One region of the Devosia sp. Root105 genome, then DNA from elsewhere that is predicted to be linked to it. Evidence: riboswitches for the same ligand, from Rfam matches in the RefSeq annotation. Region 1 holds a riboswitch; the other holds the start of a gene.

Region 1 (15,859 bases):
GCTCATGCCGCAGTCGCCAACTCGAGGCGCCCCCCGCAGATGTCGGCCAGCGACTGGCCGGCGAGCTTGTCGTACTGAGTGAACAGGTAGGCCGCCAGTTGCGGGGCGTGCTCCGAGTCGGCCTCGGGGTAGACGTTGCGGCGCAGCACTGCTTCGACGCCCGGCCGGTCATCACGGTCCATCGCCTCGTTGAGGCTGGTCATCAGGCCATAGAAGATCTCGCTCATCTTGCGGACCTTCTTGGGCACGGCCATATCCCCTGCTCCGAGCTCGCGCAGCGAACGGTCCATGTCCTTGAAAAACAGGTCGAACAGCGCCTGGCTGAACTCGTGGCCGGCCTGCTTTTCGACTCTCAGACGCCGGAACAGCAGCGACAGGTGCAGCGAGATCATGTCGAAACGGCCGGTGACCGTGTCGGGAATGCCCCAGTCGGCGTAGAAGACGGGCTGCCGGGATTGCGCCACAATGGCTGTATAGACGGCATAAACAGCGTCGGAGGACGGGTTTTTCCTGAACAAGTTCAATATCATCAGTCGCGCTCCGCGGTTTTGCGGGACAAGGTGCTGCCGGTGTGGAAGGGTTCGGGCAAGGACGCAAGCCAGCTTGCCAGCGGGCGCCTTTGACAGCTACACAGTGCCCGGCCGGCCAAGGCCGTGCTAATAGTAGACAGCGATCGGGAAAGTCAAATTGATGCCTTTGCGCACCGTCACTAGCCGCCTCTTCCCGATGACCGCCGCCGTGCTTGTCAGCCTGTCGCTCGCCGCTTGCGGCAGCGGCATGAGCCTCACTCAATCAAAGGCGCGCGGCTACGAGATCTCGGAAGATGCGGTGGCGCAGATTCGCGTCGGCCAGAGCGCCGCGCTGGTTACCGCCGTGCTGGGCTCGCCGCAGGTCACCAACTCCTTTGCCACCGAAACCGCCTGGTACTATCTGGGCGAAAAGGTGCAGCAGACCGCGTTCGGCATGGAGCTGAGCAAGGAGCGTACCCTGCTCGTCGTCTACTTCGACAAGAAGAACAAGGTGGTCGATACCGAGCGCCTGGGTGTCAAGGACGGCAAATCCTTCTCGATCGAGAGCCGCCGTACCCCGTCCTACGGCCAGGACCGCACCTTCCTTGAGTCGATCATCAGCTCGATCTGACGTCGATCTCAAGCTCACCAATTCCACCAGCCGTCATCCCGGCGAAAGCCGGGACCCACTGCTCAGACGGCCAGATCAGGCATCAGCCGCGCCGGTCCATCACGGCAAGGTCGGATGGCTTCGTGCGCGTGGATTGGCGGGAGCACTGGGTCCCGGCGTCCGCCGGGATGACGGCCGGAGGTTGTGGCGTGTTCGAGAGCTAGCCCGGCTGCCCCTCCGCCCTGCCCGGCCGAAAGCTGACCCATGCCAGCGCCAGGATCGCCACCGCGGCGACCGGGATGGCCAGGAGGTTGATGGCTTCCCAGCCGATCAGCTGCAGCAGCAGGCCCGAGGCGATCGAGGCCAGGGCCATGACCCCGAACACCACCTGCTCGTTGGCGGCCTGCACCTTGGCGGCCTCTTCCGGCCGGTAGGCGGCGGCGAGCATAGCGGTTGCGGCGATGAATCCGAAATTCCAGCCAACACCAAGCAACACCAACGAAATGTTGAAGTGCATCGTGGTGATGCCGTGCAGGTTGACGCCAGCCGCCAACAGGATCAGCAGCAGCCCGATGGCTGCGGTCAGCCTGGCGCCGACGCGCTGAATGATCGCGCCGGTGACGAAGCTGGGGGCGAACATGGCGACGATATGCCACTGGATGGCGAAGGCCGCTTCCTCGGTGGTGTGGCCGCAGACATAGACCATGGCCAGCGGCGCCGCGACCATCACCAGCACCATCAGCGAGTAGCTGATCGCAGCGACCACCATCGGCACCCAGATGCCGGTGTCGCGCAGCAGCACCGCCAACGGCCGGCCGGCCTTGCGGTCCTCCGCCCGCTTCACGGTGGGCGCCAGCCGGGTGCGGCTGATCACTCCGATCGCCACCAGCGCCAGCACGCCCATGACCAGGTAGGTCGCGGCGAACTCGTGTCCAGGGATCCAGCCCTTGGTGTGTGCAGCAACCTGCGGACCGAGGAAGCCTGATACCACGCCGCCGAACAGCACCCAGGAGATGGCCCGCGACTTGAGGTTGGCGGGCACGCTGTCGGCCGCCGCGAAGCGGTACTGGTTGGCGAAGGCCGCGGTAACGCCGAAGACCGCGAGCGCCAGGCAGAACAGCCAGAACTGATCGAGCCAGGCGGCGAGCGCCGCGATCATCCCCGCCGGAATGGCGATCGATGCGCCAAGCATCAGCCCCTCGCGCCGCCCCAGCGAATGGATCAGCAGTGCCGCCGGCCCGGTGGCGAGCGCGGTTCCGATGATCATCAGGGTAACGGGGACAGTCGCGAAGCCCTTGTCGGCGATCATGGTCGCGGCGGTTAGCGAGGCGATCGACATGATGATCGCCTGGTTCGAGCCGAGGATCGCCTGGGCGACGGCGAGCAGGCCGATATTGCGGAGCGGCGAGCCGATGCTGGTGGCGCGCTCGTCCATCCCGTTCTACCTGGCCTTGGCTGCTTCGTCGTCGCGGCCGGCGGCGCGGGCCACGCCGTCGAGCACGGCGTTGACCATCTTGGGCGCGTCGTCTTCGTAGAACGCCTTGGCGACGTCGACATACTCGGTGATCACGACGCGCGCCGGGATGTCCTTGCGCCGCAGCAACTCGAAGGTCGCGGCGCGGAGGATGGCGCGGAGCGTCGCGTCGATGCGGGGCATCGGCCAGCCATCAACCAGGGCGTTGTCGACCGCGGGATCGATCTGCAGCTGCGCCTTGATCACGCCGGTGACGATCTGGCGGAAGAAGTCGGCATCGGCCGGCAGGTACTCCTCCCCCTCCACTTCACGCCCCACATGGATGGCGCTGAACTGGCTGAGCGTGTCCTCGAGCGTCTGGCGGCCGACATCCATCTGGTAGAGGGCCTGGACGGCGGCGAGGCGGGCCGCGCCACGCTGGTTGGCGGTGCGGGGCGCGGAGGGATCACGCGGCTTGGGCTGGGCCATATTGGAAAGTCATTCTGTTGTGCGCGCTCAAACGCGCAATGTTCTGCCCTTGGCTTAGCCACTGGGCGTGGGAACCGCAATCTCAATCGTCGTGATTGGGCTTCAGGCGCTCGTCGTTGCCAAGCTCGGTCAGGAACGAACGGAAGTCGTCGGCGGCGGAGAAGTTCTTGTATACCGAGGCAAAGCGCACGAATGCGACATCGTCGAGGCCCTTCAGCCCCTCCATGACGAACTCGCCGATTTGATCGGAAGTCACCTCGACATCGCCGAGGCTTTCGAGCTGGCGCACCACGCCCGAGATCATGCGCTCGACCCGCTCCGGCTCGACGTCGCGCTTCCTGAGCGCCGTGCTCACCGAACGCGCCAGCTTGTCGCGATCGAACGGCACCTTGCGGCCGGACTTTTTGACCACCAGCAGCTCGCGCAGCTGCACGCGCTCGAAGGTGGTGAAACGGCCGCCGCAGGCATTACAGATCCTGCGGCGACGGATGGCGTTGGAGTCCTCGGTCGGCCGGCTGTCCTTGACCTGCGTATCGTCGTTTCCGCAATAGGGGCAGCGCATCAGTTGGCTCCAGGAATGCTCCGCGAAGGCGAAGCTATGCTCAGTCGGCGTAGATCGGGAAGCGCGAGGTCAGTGCCATGACCTTGTCGCGCACCGCCGCTTCCACCGCGGCGTTGCCTTCGTCGGAATTGGCTTCACGCAGGCCGTCCAGCACCTCGACGATCAGCTTGCCGATCTCGCGGAATTCGGCCTCGCCGAAACCACGGCTGGTGGCCGCCGGAGTGCCCAGGCGAACGCCCGAGGTGACGAACGGCTTTTCCGGGTCGAACGGGATGCCGTTCTTGTTGCAGGTGATGTAGGCGCGGCCGAGGCCGGCTTCCGCCCGTTTGCCGGTGGCGTTCTTCTTGCGCAGGTCGACCAGCATCAGGTGGTTGTCGGTGCCGCCCGAAACCACGTCCAGCCCATTCTCGATCAGCGTCGCCGCAAGCGTGCGGGCATTGGCCACCACCTGGCGGGCATATGCCTTGAACTCGGGCTGCAGCGCTTCCTTGAAGGCCACGGCCTTGGCCGCGATGACGTGCATCAGCGGCCCGCCCTGCAGGCCAGGGAACACCGCCGAGTTGATCTTCTTGGCGATCGCCTCGTCGTTGGAGAGGATCATGCCGCCGCGCGGGCCACGGAGCGACTTGTGCGTGGTGGTGGTGGTGACATGGGCATGCGGCACCGGCGAGGGGTGCACGCCACCGGCGACGAGGCCGGCGATATGCGCCATGTCGACCATCAGGTAGGCGCCGACTTCATCGGCGATCTCGCGGAAGCGGGCCCAATCCCAGACCCGGGAATAGGCGGTGCCGCCGGCAAGGATCAGCTTGGGCTTGTGCTCGCGGGCGAGGCGGGCGACTTCGTCCATGTCGAGCAGGTGATCATCCTGGCGCACGCCATACGACACCACCTTGAACCACTTGCCGCTCATGTTGACGGGCGAGCCGTGCGTCAGGTGGCCACCCGAGTTGAGGTCGAGGCCCATGAAGGTATCGCCGGGCTCGAGCAGCGCCAGGAACACCGCCTGGTTCATCTGCGAGCCGGAGTTCGGCTGGACGTTGGCGAAGTTGGCGCCGAACAGCTGCTTGGCACGCTCGATGGCGAGGTTCTCGGCGATGTCGACATACTGGCAGCCGCCGTAATAGCGCTTGCCCGGGTAACCCTCGGCATACTTGTTGGTCATGATCGAGCCCTGCGCCTCGAGCACGGCCTTGGACACGATGTTTTCCGAGGCGATCAGCTCGATCTCGTGCTGCTGCCGGCCGAGTTCGAGCTTGATGGCTTCGGCGATCTCGGGATCGGTCTCGGCCAGGGTGTTGGTGAAGAAGCGGGGAAAGAGCGGAAGGGATGCGGCGGCGCTCATTTGGCGTCTCCCGGGGCAGTAGGATTGGGGTTTCGGCTGGCGTGCGTGTAGCACGCTGGCCCAAGCGATTCCAAGCTGAGGACAGCCTGGCAATATCTGTGGATCGTCCGGTTCATGCGGGCTCCCATGAGGTTTCGGTTGGGTGCCCAGGCGAGCGGCAGCTGCTCGTTCGCGTTCCCCGATGGTGCCCCATCTGATCTCGCCAGTCGCGCGAACACCTCATTATCGCAGAGTTGAACCGCCGATGAAAGCCCCAGCCCGAGCGCCCCCCGCAACTATGCGTGCCTCAAAACGTTGTGCGAGCCAGCGTCAGCTCAACAAGAAGACGAGGAGTCCTCACATGAAAAAGCTCGCTTCCGCCATTGTCGCTACCAGCCTTGCCGGAATCATGATGATCCCAGCACCTGCCAGCGCGGCTTCGGTCAACATCAGTATCGGCCAGCAGCAGCGCTACGTTTCGGAGCGGTGCCTCGAGCATCCGAACTGGCGTGGCTGCGATGACTGGCGCCGGAACCATAATCGCTGGGGGTCCGGCGACTATCGCAACTGGTACCGCTGGAACCAGCCGAACCTGGGCAGCGTCGCCGCCGGCATTTTCGGCTTCGCAGTGGGCGCCGCCATCGTCGGCAGCATGAACCGCAATGTCGACCGCTATGACGGCTTCGACGGCCACGTCGCTGCCTGCGAGGCCCGCTATCGCTCGTACAACGCCGAGACCGACATGTTCCTCGGCTATGATGGCCGCTACCATCGCTGCAATCTCTGATCGCCGCCCCCGGGGGCGCCCGCTGCGGCGCCCCACCTTCGGCTAGCCCTTTGGCGCCCGCTGCGGCGCCCCACCTTCGGCTAGCCCTTTGGCGGCCGCAGGAAGTGCACCAGCCGCCCGCAAGGCGGCGCCAGCTCCATCCAGTCCGAGATCTCACAGTCGATCACCGCGATGCCTGCAGTCGGGAAATTCCCCAGAGCCGCGCCGTCGGCGCTCAAGGTCAGCGCCGTTTGCTCGGTCGCACTGTTGTGCCCCAGCAGCATGAGACTCTTCGCACCGCTCCCCTGCTCCGCGATCAGGCCGAGATAGTCGTGGTCGCGCCGGTCGTAGACGGCGTCGCTCCAGACCACGTCGGGCCTCGGACCGTTGGCCGGCAGGCGGGTCATGGCCAACTCGAGCGTTTCGCGCGTCCGGCGTGAGGTAGAGCAGACAATGCGGTCGGGCAACCAGCCGTGCCTGGTCAGGGTCTCGCCGATCCACGCAGCAGCGGCGATGCCGCGCAGCGCCAGTGGCCGATCGAAATCGCTGAGGCCCGGATCGTCCCAGGCGGATTTGGCGTGACGAACGAGGATCAGGCGAAGCATCTGGAGATCGTAGAGCAAGCCACCGCCGGCGCAACCTTTGACGCAGTTGCGCGGGATCTCGGCTGCGACGGCAACTATCACCCCTGCCGCCTGTGACAGGACGCTAAACTCCGGGGATGCGGCCTTGCTGCACCCCCGGTTTGAGGCCCCAATCGCTATAGTGCGAAAATGATTCGCATGACTGAGACCACCCGATGAGCGACGATCCGGACACCGTTCCGCCCGATGGCGATAACCAGCGGGTCGTAGATCTCCGCGAGGCGCTCGAGGAGCGCTACCTCTCCTACGCCCTTTCCACCATCACCCAGCGCGCCCTGCCCGATGCCCGCGACGGCCTGAAGCCGGTGCACCGCCGGATCCTGCACGCCATGCGGCTGCTGCGGCTCGACCCGGGCGGCGCCTACAAGAAGTCGGCCAAGGTGGTCGGCGACGTGATCGGTAGCTTCCATCCGCACGGCGACCAGTCGATCTACGACGCCATGGTCCGCCTGGCGCAGGATTTTGCCATGCGCTACCCGCTGGTCGACGGCCAGGGGAATTTTGGCAATATCGATGGCGACGGGGCGGCGGCTTACCGTTACACCGAAGCGCGCATGACCGAGGTGGCCTCGCGGCTGCTCGAGGGCCTGGGCGAGAACGCGGTCGACTTCAAGCCGACCTATGACGGCGCCACCGAGGAACCCTCGGTGCTGCCGGCGAACTTCCCCAACCTTTTGGCCAACGGCTCGACCGGCATCGCCGTCGGCATGGCCACGTCGATCCCGCCGCACAACGTGGATGAAATCTGCGACGCGGCGCTGCATCTGATCAACAATGGCCGCGACGGCACCACCACCGCCGATCTGATGCACTACATTCCCGGTCCGGATTTTCCGACCGGCGGCATCCTGGTGGAAAGCCAGAGCTCGATCCTCAATTCCTACGAGACCGGCCGCGGTTCGTTCCGCCTGCGCGCCCGCTGGGAGCGCGAAGACAAGGGACGCGGCGTCTACCAGATCGTCGTCACCGAGATCCCCTATGGGGTGCAGAAGTCCAAGCTGGTCGAAAAGATCGCGGAGCTCTTGCTCAACAAGAAGCTGCCGCTGCTCAAGGACATCCGCGACGAGAGCGCCGACGATGTCCGCCTCGTCATCGAGCCGCGCGCCGGCACGGTCGACCCGGCTATCCTGATGGAGCAGCTGTTCAAGCTGAGCGACCTCGAGCAGCGCATCTCGCTCAACATGAACGTCCTCGACCGCGGGGTCGTGCCGCGGGTGATGAGCCTCAAGGAGGCGATCGTCGCCTGGCTCGAGCACCGCAAGGACGTGCTGGTGCGCCGCACCAACAACCGGCTGGCCGAGATCGCCCGCCGGCTCGAAGTGCTCGACGGCTATATCGTCGCCTATCTCAACCTCGATGAGGTGATCCGCATCATCCGCGAGGAGGATGACGCCAAGGCCTCGCTGATGGCGACCTTCAGCCTCAGCGATGTGCAGGCCGAAGCGATCCTCAATATGCGGCTGCGCTCGCTGCGCAAGCTTGAGGAAATCGAGCTGCGCACCGAACACAAGACGCTCAGCGAGGAGCAGGCGCATCTCAATGCCCTTATCGCGTCCGACAAGAAGCAGTGGGGTGAGATCGCGAGGCAAATCGGCGAGCTGAAGAAGGCCTACCCCAAATTCGAGAAGGACGGTGTCACCCGCCACCCGCGTTGGGGCCGCAAGACCGACTTCTCCGAGGCGATGGATATCGACCACGAGGAAGTGGCGACGCAGATGATCGAGCGCGAGCCGATCACCGTGATCCTCTCCGAAAAGGGCTGGATCCGCTCGATGCGCGGCCACACCACAGAGATCGATGACAAGGGCTTCAAGACCGGCGACCGGCTGAAACTCTTCCTCCACGCCCAGACCACCGACAAGCTGCTGCTGCTCTCCACCGGCGGCAAGGTGTTCACGCTGGCCGGCGATCGCCTGCCGGGCGGCCGCAGCCAGGGCGAGCCGGTGCGGCTGATGGTCGATATCGAGGAAGGCCAGGACCTGGTCGATCTCTTCGTCTATCGGCCGGGCCGCAAGCGGGTCATCGCCTCGCGCAAGGGCGACGGTTTCGTCGTCGCCGAGGACGAGCTGATCGCCAATACCCGCAAGGGCAAGCAGGTGCTCAATGTCGGCGACACCGAGGAAGCGCGGTTGATCGCGCCGCTCGAAGGCGACATGCTCGCGGTGATCGGCGAGAACCGCAAGATGCTGGTGTTCCCGCTCGACCAGTTGCCCGAGATGGGCAGGGGTAAGGGCGTCCGCTTGCAGAAATACAAGGACGGCGGCCTCTCGGATCTGAAGACCTTCCCGTCCGGCGTCGGCCTCACCTGGACCGACTCCTCCGGGCGCAACTATACCAAGACAATGACCGAGCTGACCGAATGGCTGGGCGATCGCGCCTCGGCCGGTCGTCAGCCGCCGACGGGCTTCCCAAGAAACAACAGGTTTGTCGGCACCTAGCGACGGACTTCCGGATTTGACTGAAGCGAAAACCGAAACCAACGGCGCACGACGCGACTGCGTTGTGTTCGTGACCCATATCTGGACGTCGGAAGTCGCCGAGCACTACGCGCGGCTGAAGCGTGAGGCGGGCACGGTGCTCGACGTCTTCCTCGCCTATCAGCACAACGAGGGAGAACTCGGCACGCCCGCGCCGGTGCAGGCGGATTTCGTGGTCCGCATGGCCGACAGCGCCAGGCATTTTCCGCTTCGCCACCAGGAATTCCTGCAGCACCCTACTCCCTGGGGCTATGTCGACCTGGTCTGGATCACGGCGTTTCTCGACCCCAGGCTGGCGGCTTACGACCGCTTCTGGCTGGTCGAGTACGACGTCGACTTCTCGGGCGACTGGGCTGACTTCTTCAGGCCCGCGGCGGGCTACGAGGGTGATCTGCTGACAACCCGCATCCATCCGCTGAGCGCCGAGCCGAGCTACTATTTCGCGCCGATCTATCGGCAGCCCGCGCACGCAATCGCAGACCCGCTGATCGTGTTCATGCCGATCTCGCGCCTGTCGCGACGGTTGCTGGAGCACTACTGCGGGATGCTGCTGCAGCCGGGCTGGCACGGCCACTTCGAGATGCTGCTGCCTTCGATGGCGCGGGCGGATGGCTTCTCCATCGCCGAGATTGGCGGCAATGATACCCAGACGCCCAGGGAACGCTGGGGCCATCACTACGACGGCAGTCATCTCGATATGCACTCTATGGGCACCACGCACGCCTATCGGCCACCGCGCGGATTCCGCTATTTCGGCAGCGCGCCGCATCGGTTCCGCCAACGGAACCGCATCTACCACCCGATCAAAGTGGGGTTGTCGCTGCGCCGACGGCTGCACATGCGGTACCTGCCACAACTGAAGAAGCTGCGGGCCTTCTCGCGCTGGTTGCGGGGAAAGGCCTGAGGCTACTCGAGGCGGCGCCAGCCCAGCGGGCCACGCTGCACTTCGAGCGGACGGAACTGGCCCTTATAAGCCATCTTCGGCGAGTCCTTCACCCAGTAGCCGAGATAGACATAGGTGAGCGCGGCCAGCTTCACCTGCTCGATGTGGTCGAGGATCAAGAGGTTCCCGAGCCCGCGCTTGTCGAGCAGCGGATCGTAGAAGCTGTAAACCATCGACAGCCCATCCGGCATGACGTCGGTGAGCGCGACAGCCACCAGCGGGCGCTGCGGGTGCGAGGTGAGCCGGTACTCGACCACCACGGTCTGCACGGGGGTATCCTCGACCATGTACTCGTAGTCGACAAAACTCATCTGCGTCATGCCGCCGCCGGCATGGCGGGCATCGAGGTAGCGCTTGAACAGCGCAAACTGCTCGGCGGTGGCGCGTGGCTGGCAAACCTCGACCGCGATGTCGGCATTGGCCTTGCGGATGCGCCGGTAGCGCGCCGACGGCACGAATTCCTGCGCCACGATGCGCACCGACTGGCAGGCCGAACAGCCGTCGCAGGCCGGCCGGTAGATCAGGTTCTGGCTGCGGCGGAAGCCGTTGTCGCTCAACAGGTGGTGGAGCGAAGCGGCCCGGCGACCGGTCAGGTGGGTGAAGAGCTTACGCTCCTGACGACCCGGCAGATACGGACACGGCATGGCCGCGGTAAGGAAGAGCTGGGTGTTCTCGGGCGTCTGATCGGTCATCGTCGTCCTTCGAGCGATGCTCAGAGGATAGACGCGACCCGATGGGCCGGCAATGGCCCATCATGTCTCAGCGCACCGCGATCAAACCGAGTGCATGCCGCCGGACTGCCAGAACCGCTGCATCGGTGAACGGCGCAGCATCAAGGTGCCCACGACGAGGTCGTGCAGCATTTGCTGGCGCGGCGTGAACAGCGCGAAAAGGATCGAGAACGGCCAGGAAATCCACACCGTCACCCAGAACAGGATCGGGTGGATGAGGATGCTCCAGCCGTTGAGCGGCGTACCGCGCACCGGCGTCAGCACGATATCCATCATCTGCATACCGACCGTGGCCCGCATCGGCGAGCCGAGCGTTGCCGCATAGTAGCCGAGGATCGCCAGCGGAATGATGACCGGCAAGGCCAGCAGGCCGAGCCCCAGCGTCACGATACCAAAAATGCCACCGACCAGCAGCGCGGCGATGGTGATGAAGGTGATGATCACGCAGTCGATCAGCCACGCCGCAGCGCGGCGCAGCAACACGCCCTCGAACAGTTCCGGCGCGTTGGACGGGTCGGGAAGATGGTCGCTCATGGTGTTGCCCTGGTTCATGAGGGGAAAGATGGGGACCATGAGGTCCCACACAAGTGGCGACACTAAAAATCCCCTGGCCAGCGGCCGAGCGTGACGCCAGTCTGCTCCGGGGCCTGTCCGTCCGGGCAGGCGATCGTGGGCATCGACATGCTTGATCTGAGCCGTTCCAGCATCGCCATCCCGCCCCATCTGAGGGACGTGCGCTACAATGCCAGCCATTTTCCAGGCGCGCCCGGCGTGCTTGGGGTCAAGGGCGGCGCGAACTGCCAGCAATACGCCTATGCCGTGCTCCGCCATCACGGCTTCGTCCTGCCCGACCTGCGGTCCGACGCGTTGTGGCTGGATCGGGACTACACGGCCGAAGCTGAGCGAATGGAGCCGTTCGACCTGGTGCTCGTTCACGACAACCCCGACAGCTGGGGCGCGCATGTCGGACTTTGCATCGCAGCGAACCTCGTCCTGCACCTCTCCAGAAGGATCGGTGTCCCCGCCATCGAAACGCTCGGGGACCTGCAGCAGCGGGAGGCATACCGATATCTGATCGGCTGCAAACGTCCGCTGCGCCGCGTCGGCACGTAAGACGGCCTAGGCGTTAAGCAGCCGGGCCGCCTCGAGGGCGAAGTAGGTCAGCACGCCGTCGCACCCTGCCCGCTTGAAGGCCACGAGGCTTTCCAGCATGGCGCCCTCGCCATTGATCGCCCCAGCCTCCGCCGCAAAGCGGATCATCGCGTACTCGCCCGATACCTGGTAGGCGAACAGCGGCACGTCGAAGGCGTCGCTGACGCGCTGCACGATATCGAGATAAGGCAGCCCCGGCTTCACCATCACCATGTCGGCGCCCTCGGCGATATCCTGCGCCACTTCGCGCATCGCCTCGTCCGAATTGGCGTAGTCGAGCTGGTAGGTACGCTTGTCGCCAATGAGCCGGCTGCCCGAGCCTACCGCCTCGCGGAACGGGCCGTAATAAACCGAGGCGAACTTGGCCGAGTAGGCCATGATGGCCACGTGGTCAAAACCCTCGGCATCGAGCGCCCGGCGGATGGCGGCAACGCGGCCATCCATCATATCGGACGGGGCGATGATGTCGGCCCCGGCCCTCGCCTGCATCAGCGCGGCCTTGACCATTGCCTCGACCGTCTCGTCGTTGAGGATCTCGCCGTCACGGACCAGCCCGTCCTGGCCGTCGGACGAGTACTCGTCGAGCGCCACGTCGGTGATCAGCCCGATATCGACGCCGGCATCGCGGATGGCGCGCAGCGCCTGCGCCGTCAGGTTGTCCGGGTTCCAGGCTTCGCTGCCATCGGCATTGCGCCGGTCGTCCTGGGTATTGGGGAACAGCGCCAGCGCCGGGATACCCTCGGCGGCGGCCGCCCTGGCCGCTTCGACGACGAGATCGACGCTCAACCGTTCGACGCCGGGGAGCGTGCGGATGGCGGTGCGCTCGTTCTGCCCCTCTATGATGAAGAGCGGCCAGATCAGGTCGTGCGGCGTGAGCACGGTCTCGCGCACCATGTTGCGCATCCAGCCGGTGCGACGCAGCCGGCGCTGCCGCCGCCCGCCGAGAAAGCTCATGTCGTGCTTGGGCCAGTTCGTGCTCATCAGGCGCTCCATCAGGGCATCCCGCCATTCGTCAAACGGCGAAATGCCCTCATTCTTTTGTTTGTCGCGCTCTCGAACCGGAAAAGTCTGCAACTTTTCCTGAGAACGCTCCGGACCGCGGCGCTTCTATCAGGCACGGCGGTCCTGCGCCAAGGCTTGCGCTTGTCGCACCATCCCATCCGCGCTATCCACGCCGGATGGATTTCAAGAGCGAACTCGCCGGGCGCTATCTGAGGATCATCGCGATCATCGCGCTGCTGCTCGGCCTTGCCGATGCGTCCCGCCTGCTCGGGGTCTCCTCCGGCGCGGTCAGCCCGATCGCCCAGCTCGGCCCCACTGGCTTTGCCTTCCTCACCGTGTTCTGCCTCGCCCGGCTGTTCGCCGCGGTGGGCCTGTGGATCCGCGCCAGCTGGGGCGCCGTGCTGCTGGTTGGCGCCACCCTCGTCGAGCTGGCGCTCTACCTGGGCGGAGTGCCCGGCGCCGAGATGGGGGCCTTTGGTTTCGCCCTCAGGCTGCTGCTAGTCGGCGGCATCGCGGTGCTGTTCTTCCTCAGCTTCCGGCTGCGCCGCGCCCACGACTAGGGCCTAAAGCGCGTCGCGATCTCTGGGATTCGCTCGTGCGCTTTAGCCATTTTTCTGCGCATGTCTTTGTCCCGAAAACGGTACCCACCTTCGGGAGACATGCTGCGGTAACGGACGATTCAGGTTACAATTTTCTGACCTGCGGTTACCTCTCGTAAAGCCAAATTCCTGAACTTTTTCCGTAAGATAGTTTTAAGTCTACGGCTTAAGGCCATCTTATTTGGGCCCCCGTAGTTTGGGGCCTATGAGACGCGAAGAAATCGCGCAAGACGACAGGACAGTGAGGCAACAATGGCAATCAAATCCAACGCCGCAGAGGCAATGGTTCCGGAAGAAGCTCTCGGGCTGAAGCCGCTCTACCTCGAAGCCGTCAGCCGTGTCGAACGGCTCCATCGCCGGCTGCTCGACCTGATCAAGGACGAGTTCGACCGGATGGGCTGGGACGATATCAACCCCGTCCAGGCGCTGCTGATGTTCAACATCGGCGATGCCGAGATGACCGCCGGCGAGCTGCGCTCGCGTGGCTACTATCTCGGCTCGAACGTCTCGTACAATCTCAAGAAGCTGGTCGAGACCGGTTATATCTTCCAGGAGCGTTCGCGTTCCGACCGCCGCTCGGTCCGCATCCGCCTCACCCCCAAGGGCGAGGAAGTGGCCGAGGTGATCGACGAACTCTATGATCGTCACCTCAAGTCGATCGAAAAGGTCGGCGGCCTCAGCGGCGAGACGTTTGAGGGCCTCAACAAGGCGCTGGGCCGCCTGGAGCGCTTCTGGGTCGACCAGATCCTCTACAAGCTCTGACCGCGGGCAGAGCTCGCTCTGCCTGGGCCCAAATCGACCAGTGTGGCATCCTCGCCACAGCGGATTCAGCAAACGCCGGCCTTAAGCCGGCGTTTCTTATTTATGCCCAGAATTCGGCTATGCATCGAAGCAATTGCAGGCTGATCCCTCGTCACTGCAAGTCCCTTGGTTTTGTGCGTTCAGACGGCCGGCAGTTCACACCTGCTTGACCACGTTGGAGGCATACTGGGGCCGATGCTATGAGGGACAACCTCTCGGAATGGCGACTTTGGGTGACTTGATGCGGTTGAATCGACGGAACCTCCTGACCTCCATGGCGGCGATGGGCGCCGGCCTTGCGATGCCGGCCATCGTCAGGGCGGAGGAAGACAACTTCTGGGACGCGCTTAACAAAGATAAGCGGATCAAGAACGTCGATCAGGAAGGCAACACCGCCACCGCCAAGAGCCTGGTCGATACGATCGAGCCGATCCTCAGCTACGACACCTCGTACAACCTGCAGCTGGCAATCCAGAACTATGAAGCGTTCATCGCCGCCAACGGCAGCTGGGAAGCGCCGACGCGAGAGACCTTCGGGCTGAAGCTGGGCGAGTCGCGCCGGGCCGCTGCGCTGTTGAAGCGCCGCCTGATGATCAACGGCGACATGCCGCTCGAAAAGCGCGTCAACGACGAGTTCGATGCCGGGCTTGATGCTGCGGTGCGCCTGTTCCAGGCCCGCCACGGCCTCGTCATCAACGGCGCCGTGGACGAAGCGACGTTCTACGCATTGTCGGTGCCGGCGGATTACCGCCTCAACCAGCTTCGCCTCAATGCGCAGCGCATCGACCAGTGGGCCTCGGCGCTTTCCGATCGCTATGTCGCGGTGAATATTCCGGCGGCGGTTGTCGAGGCGGTCGAGGGCGCGCAGGTGGTGCAGCGCCATAACTCGGTGGTGGGCAAGGTCGACCGCGCCACGCCGATCCTCAACTCCAAGATCTTCCAGGTGAAGTTCAATCCTTACTGGACGGTGCCCAAGAGCATCATCGAGAAGGACATGATCAAGTACATGAACGAGGATCCGGAATACCTGACCAAGTTCCGCATCCGCATCTTCGACGGCAAGGGCAACGAGATCCCGCCGACGGCCATCAACTGGCAGACCACCGAGGCAGTGAAGTACACCTTCCGGCAGGATCCGGGCGGCGAGAACTCGATGGGTCACTGCAAGATCGATTTCTACAACAAGTACGACGTCTACATGCACGACACGCCGCAGAAGGCGCTGTTCGGCGAGAACGCCCGCTTCCACTCCTCGGGCTGCATGCGCTGCGAGAACATCGAAGAGCTGGTGGCCTGGCTGCTGCGCGACAATGGCGGCGGCTGGACCCCCGAAAGCGTCATGGCCGCATGGGAGCAAGGCATGCGCGAGGACATCAAGCTCGACGTGCAGATCCCGATCCACACCACCTACATCACTGCCTGGGCCAACCGGCAGGGCACGGTGAGCTTCCGCGACGACGTCTATCAGTTCGACGCGCAGGGCATCGTCAACTTCGGCGAAGGCTGATGGCGATGGCCGGACCCGACAATCGTCCGTCCGGCCAACAGCCTTCCGGGCATAGAGTCCTCTTCGAGTTCACGCAACTCGGCCAGCAAATGCGCGTCGCCGCGATCGACGAGGCGACCGGCACTGAAGTGGTGGTGATCACGCCGCTAACCGCCAGCCGCTTCCAGATGCAATCGCTGGCGCTGGGCAAACTCCGCCGCCGGCTCGGCATCGAGGAGCCGCCCCCGCCGCCCGGGCCGAAGCCGGCGAAGTACGCTTAGTCATTCTCGCCATGCTTGGCGCGTCTGGTC
Region 2 (5,850 bases), on a different contig from region 1:
CGGCGGGCCGCGGCCTCGTCGAGCGCCCGCTGCGCTGCGGGGCTGAGGGGAGGCTTCGCTTGTGGGGTTTCGTCCATCAGGTTACCGTTTCGACATGGTCCTTGTGGGGAACCCCACGCCATCCCATGTAATTTCAGTTCAGACGCTCACGAGGTACAAGACTTAACGGCAATGCTCAACTTCCTCCGCACTTCGGTCCTGCTCGCTGTCCTCACCGCCATCTTCATGGCGGTCGGCTACTTTGTCGGCGGCACCGGCGGCATGTGGATCGCCTTCATCATTGCCGCGCTCACCAACCTCTTCGCCTACTGGAACTCCGACAAGATGGTACTGCGCATGCAGAACGCCGTCGAAGTCGATCCGCGCTCCCAGCCCGACCTTTACAACACGGTCGAGGCGCTCTCGCAGCGCGCCGGCATCCCGATGCCAAAACTCTACGTCATCAACACCGAGCAGCCCAACGCCTTCGCCACCGGCCGCAACCCGCAAAACGCCGCGGTTGCCGTCTCGGCCGGGCTGCTGCGCTATCTCGAGCCGCGTGAAGTCGCGGCGGTGGTGGCGCACGAGCTGGCGCATATCCGCAGCCGCGACACGCTGACCATGACGATGACCGCCACCATTGCCGGCGCCATCTCGATGCTGGCGCAGTTCGGCCTGTTCTTCGGCGGCGGCAATTCGCGCGATAACCCGCTCGGGCCCATCGGCGTGCTGATCGCGGTGATCGTTGCGCCGATCGCCGCGGCTTTGGTGCAGATGGCGGTGAGCCGCACCCGCGAGTACGAGGCCGACAAGGACGGCGCCGAGATCTCCGGCGACCCGCTGGGGCTCGCTTCGGCGCTCAACAAGATCAGCCAGCTGGCGCGGCAGACCGTCAACGTCCCGGCCGAGCGCAACCCGGCGCAGGCCCACATGTACATCTTCAACCCGCTCAACGGGCAGCGCATGGACAACCTGTTCTCGACCCACCCCAACGTCGAGAACCGCATCGCCCAGCTGCAGCGCCTCGCTGGCGAAATGCAGGTCGATCGCACCGGCCGGCGGCCCGTGCCGCAACCCGCGGCCGACGATACCGTCCCCCGCAATACCGGCGGCGGTTGGCGCGTCCCCTCGACAGGCTCGAGCGAGAATGGCAATAGCTCGCGCGGACCCTGGGGCTGAGCCGTTGAAGAAACAGAAACACCCGCCTGGACTGAAGCTGAGGCTGCTCGCGGCCGACCGGCTCGATCAGGTACTCAAGGGGGCGAACTTCGCCCCCTTTTCGCACGCCGAGATCGAGGATGGTCGCGACCGGGCGCTGGCCAACAAGCTGGTGACGGTGGCGCTGCGCCGCCACGGCCAGCTCAACCTGATGATCGCGAGATTCCTCGACCGCGGCATCCCGAAGAAATCTGGGCCATTCGAGGCCATCCTTCGATTGAGCTTGGCGCACCTGGTGTTCCTGCCCGAACTGGGTGACCACAGCGCCATCTTCCTCGCCGTCGAGGCCAGCAAGCGCGACACCCGTAGCCAGCACCTCGGTAAGCTGATGAACGCCGTGCTGCGCCGCGCCCAGGGCGAGGCGCATGCGCTGCGCCACCTGCCCTACCAGGCGCTGTTCCCCGAAACCCTCGGCCCGCTGTGGCGCGACAGCTATGGCGAGGAGGCGCTCGAGGACTTTGCCGACGCCCTGCTCGACGGCGCGCCGCTCGATCTGACGCTCAAGTCGGTCGAACCCGAACTGATCGAGGCGCTCGGCGCCGCCCCGGTGCTCGCCGACACCGTCCGCATCGACGAGCGCGACCGCCCGGTCGAGGCCCTGCCCGGCTTCGAAGCAGGCCGCTGGTGGGTGCAGGATGCCGCCGCCGCCATCCCGGCGCGGCTGCTGCAGCTCAAGCCGGGCGCTCGCGTCCTCGACCTCTGCGCCGCCCCCGGTGGCAAGACCGCGCAGCTGGTCAATGCCGGCTACGCCGTCACTGCCATCGACAACGAGCCCGACCGCGTCGCCCGTATGGCGCAGAATTTTGCGCGTCTCGCCATGACGCCGGAAGTCGTTACCGCCGATGCGCTGAGTTGGGAGCCCGCCCAGAAGTTCGACGGCATCCTGCTCGACGCGCCCTGCTCCGCAACGGGCACCTTCCGGCGCCACCCGGAGGTGATCTGGCACCGCAATGCCGCCGATATCGCCGGGCGCGTCGCCCTTCAGCGCCGGTTCATCGAACGCGCGCTAGGGTGGCTTACTCCCGGTGGCGTGCTGGTCTACTGCGTCTGCTCGCTCGAACCCGGCGAAGGCGAGGAGCAGGCCCGCTGGCTCGCTGCCCGCGACGACGTCGTGCCCGCTCCCATCGGCGCCGACGAACTGCCCGGCCTCCCCGAGGCCATCACCCCAGAGGGGTTCATCCGTACCCACCCCGGCATGCTGGTTCCTGGGGATAAGGGCGGCACCCTCGATGGGTTCTTCGTTGCACGCTTCCGGCGTGGCTAGAGCGAGATCAGGAAAAGTTGCAGACTTTTCCTCCTCGGACCCGATCCGGGGATCGATCTCGCGGCAAACAGGGAATGGAGCGGAGTGCGATTCAGCGAAACGCAATCCTCTTCCAGGTAACTTGGCTGGCCCTTGGCAAGTCGTCCGCGCGGGCCTATCAGAGCCCGCCGGCCAAACGTATGTGAGGACGTAGACTTGGCACATTCGCTGCGTTTCCTCGCACGCCGCACCTTGCTGTCCGCGGCCGATCACGTCGTCACCAATCCGCTGATCCGCTGGACCTGGACCGGCCCGAGCAATGACGACCTGATCGGCGCGCTGGCCGAGTTCCGTCCCACCGACCGCGAAACCATCCTCGAGATGATGCAGGGCCGCTACCTGCTGGCGAGTAAGCTCGTCGACACGCACGGTGTCTCGCCGTTTTCGCTCGAAGTCGACCACGACGACTGGCAGGACGACCTGCAGGCCTTCGCCTGGTTGCGCCATTTCCGTGATGCCCGCACCGACGAGGAGCGTCGCTTCGCCCGCACCATGACGCTCGACTGGATCGGGCGCGAGGGCCATTTCGACCGCGATAGCTGGAGTCCGGCGCTCACCGCCCGCCGCGTGCTGAACTGGCTGCGGCACTACAACCTGCTCGTCGAGGGCGCCTCGCTCGAGCAGACCCAGCAGATCGCCCGCTCGCTCTCTACCCAGATCTCGTCGCTGAAGATCCGGGCGCTGCTCGCCACCGATCCGGTGGATGCGCTGCTCGTCGCCATCGCGCTGGTCGGCGTGGCGCTGTGCTCCGACCGGCCCAATTCCGAAGTCGAGGCGCGGGTGCGGCACGTGCTGAACCTCGTCGACACCCAGATCGACGAGGACGGGCTGCACCGTACCCGCTCCGCCAAGATCCAGATCCAGCTGTTGATCGAGCTCATCACCATCAAGCTGGCGCTGCGCCGCGACCACGAGCAGGCCTCGCGCGACCTCGAAGAGCTGACCGAGAGCATGCATCGGGCGCTCGACGCCATCTCGCTCGGCACCGGGGAGCCCGCCTATTTCAACGGCACCGGCCAGATGCCGCATGACCTGATCGTCGCCATCCAGGCGCAGAGCGCCGCCCGCGCCCGCCAGACCGGCACCGCCGGCGGCTATGGCCGCCTGATCGCCGGCCGCTCCATCGTCGTTGCCGATTCAGGCCTCGTCGCCGATCCCGAGTTCACTGCCCACGCTCATGCCAGCGCCATGGCCTTCGAGTTCAGCCACGGCCGCGACCTCGTGGTCTGCAATTGCGGCCCGGCGCCATCCGACTATGACGACGCGCTGCTGTTCCGCCAGGGCATCGCCCATTCGGCGCCTACCATCAACGCCCAGTCGGCCGCAGCGATCGCGCCGTCCGGTCCATTGGCCGGACGCCTGATCCAGCTCGGCCGCCCCAGCGAAATCGAGGCGCGCAGTGCCGATGACACGCTGATCATCACCTCGCATGGCTATGCCGAGCGCTTCGGCGTCACCCTCGAGCGCCACCTGACGCTGCTCGCTGAGGGCAAGACCCTCGTCGGGCAGGATCGCTTCGTGCGTCATCGCAGCCGGGTCTCCGGTGCCGCCGCCATCCGCTTCCACCTCGCCCATCAGACCGAGGTGCAACTGACCGACGACCTGATCCGCCTGCGCCTCAACTCTGGCGCGGTCTGGACTTTCCTCTGGGAGGGCGCCGAGATGCGGATCGAGGACAGCGTCCGGCAATCCGCCTATTTCGGCTTCCATCGCACCAAGCAACTGGTGCTCGATACGCTCGTCTCCGACGCCAGCGAAGTGAGCTGGATTTTTACCCTCGAGGAGAACTGACCGGGTATCTTTCCCGAATACCTTCCCAACGTCGGCCGTTTCTGCAATAAGGCCCGCGTTCGCGCGACTGGCGAGAAGAGATGGGCCACCATCGGGGAACGCGAACGACAGCTGCCGCTCGCCTGGGCCCCCCTTCAACCGTGACGGAGCCCCCATGTCCAACGCCATTGTTCCCATCAAGCGCGCCCTCCTCAGTGTCTTCGACAAGACCGGGATGGCCGATTTCGCCAAGGCGCTGGCCGGGCTGGGCGTCGATCTGGTTTCGACCGGCGGCACCTCCAAGCTCATCGCCTCGACGGGCGCCGCCGTGCGGGACATCTCCGATCTCACCGGCTTCCCCGAGATGATGGATGGCCGGGTGAAGACGCTGCACCCCAAAGTGCATGGCGGGCTGCTCTCGGTGCGCAACAACCCCACCCACCAGGCCTCGATGGACGAGCACCAGATCGGCGCCATCGACCTCGTGGTGGTCAACCTCTACCCGTTCGAGCAAACCATCGCCAAGGGCGCCTCCTACGACGAGGCCATCGAGAACATCGATATCGGCGGCCCGGCGATGATCCGCTCGGCGGCCAAGAACCACGCCTATGTCACCGTCATCGTCGACCCCGCCGACTATGACGCGGTGCTCGAGCACATCCGCGCCTCGGGCGGCGTGCCCTATGAGCTGCGCCAGCGTCTTGCCGCCAAGGCCTATGCCCGTACCGCCGCCTATGACTCGGTGATCTCGAGCTGGTTCGCCAGAACCCTCGACTATGCCGAGATGCCGTATCGCTCCTTCGCCGGCCGGCTGAAGGAGGTGATGCGCTATGGCGAGAACCCGCACCAGTGGGCCGCCTTCTACACCACCGGCGAGCAGCGCCCCGGCGTCGCTACCGCCCGCCAGGTGCAGGGCAAGGCGCTGAGCTACAACAACCTCAACGACACCGACGCCGCGTTCGAGCTGGTGTCGGAGTTCGACCCGGCGGTGCCGGCCGTCGCCATCATCAAGCACGCCAACCCCTGCGGCTTCGCCATAGGCAAAACGCTGATCGAAGCCTATCAGCTGGCCCACCGCACCGACCCGGTTTCGGCCTTCGGCGGCATCGTGGCGTTGAACCAGACCATCGACGGGCCGACCGCCACCGAGATCGTCAAGGTGTTCACCGAGGTGATCGTCGCGCCCGACGCCACCGAGGAGGCGATCCGCATCATTGCGGCGAAGAAGAACCTCCGCCTGCTGCTGACCGGCGCGCTTGCCGACCCCAAGGCCGGCGGCCTGACGGTGAAATCGCTGGCTGGGGGCCTCTTGGTGCAGGGTCGCGACGACCGCAATGTCGATGACACCGAGTTCAAGGTGGTGACCAAAAAGCAGCCGACCGAAGCCGAGCTGCGCGACCTGAAGATCGCCATGAAAGTCGCCAAGCACGTCAAGTCGAACGCCATCATCTACGTCAGGGACGGCGCCACTGTCGGCATCGGCGCCGGCCAGATGAGCCGGCTCGATTCAAGCCGCGTCGCGCATCGGAAGGCCATCGACGCCGCCGAAGCCGCCGGCATCGAAGGCGCGCTCACCGCCA

Evidence for each region. Region 1 has a riboswitch for ZMP and ZTP ahead of glyA (serine hydroxymethyltransferase). Riboswitches for the same ligand answer to the same signal wherever they lie in the genome.
Region 2: it holds a riboswitch for ZMP and ZTP, as region 1 does, so the genes downstream of both, purH (bifunctional phosphoribosylaminoimidazolecarboxamide formyltransferase/IMP cyclohydrolase) here and glyA (serine hydroxymethyltransferase) in region 1, are expected to answer to the same signal.

Annotation. Positions count from the first base shown of each region.
Region 1 is NZ_LMCR01000012.1:578,759-594,617, forward strand. Features, by position in the region: gene ASC68_RS11485 (DUF177 domain-containing protein) at 1-6, opposite strand, end outside; gene ASC68_RS11490 (ubiquinol-cytochrome C chaperone family protein) at 3-530, opposite strand; gene bamE (outer membrane protein assembly factor BamE) at 691-1,140, shown strand; gene ASC68_RS11500 (MFS transporter) at 1,340-2,554, opposite strand; gene nusB (transcription antitermination factor NusB) at 2,561-3,061, opposite strand; gene nrdR (transcriptional regulator NrdR) at 3,144-3,623, opposite strand; gene glyA (serine hydroxymethyltransferase) at 3,664-4,968, opposite strand; ZMP/ZTP riboswitch at 5,106-5,188, opposite strand; gene ASC68_RS29150 (BA14K family protein) at 5,309-5,734, shown strand; gene ASC68_RS11525 (histidine phosphatase family protein) at 5,815-6,399, opposite strand; gene parC (DNA topoisomerase IV subunit A) at 6,513-8,795, shown strand; gene ASC68_RS11535 (hypothetical protein) at 8,812-9,738, shown strand; gene ASC68_RS11540 (arginyltransferase) at 9,741-10,469, opposite strand; gene ASC68_RS28315 (RDD family protein) at 10,551-11,042, opposite strand; gene ASC68_RS11550 (hypothetical protein) at 11,178-11,621, shown strand; gene hemB (porphobilinogen synthase) at 11,628-12,641, opposite strand; gene ASC68_RS11560 (hypothetical protein) at 12,839-13,222, shown strand; gene ASC68_RS11565 (MarR family winged helix-turn-helix transcriptional regulator) at 13,514-14,023, shown strand; gene ASC68_RS11570 (L,D-transpeptidase family protein) at 14,304-15,569, shown strand; gene ASC68_RS11575 (hypothetical protein) at 15,569-15,829, shown strand.
Region 2 is NZ_LMCR01000001.1:925,559-931,408, reverse strand. Features, by position in the region: gene ASC68_RS04400 (DUF1674 domain-containing protein) at 1-77, opposite strand, end outside; gene htpX (zinc metalloprotease HtpX) at 172-1,158, shown strand; gene ASC68_RS04390 (RsmB/NOP family class I SAM-dependent RNA methyltransferase) at 1,163-2,461, shown strand; gene ASC68_RS04385 (heparinase II/III family protein) at 2,657-4,291, shown strand; ZMP/ZTP riboswitch at 4,345-4,426, shown strand; gene purH (bifunctional phosphoribosylaminoimidazolecarboxamide formyltransferase/IMP cyclohydrolase) at 4,446-5,850, shown strand, end outside.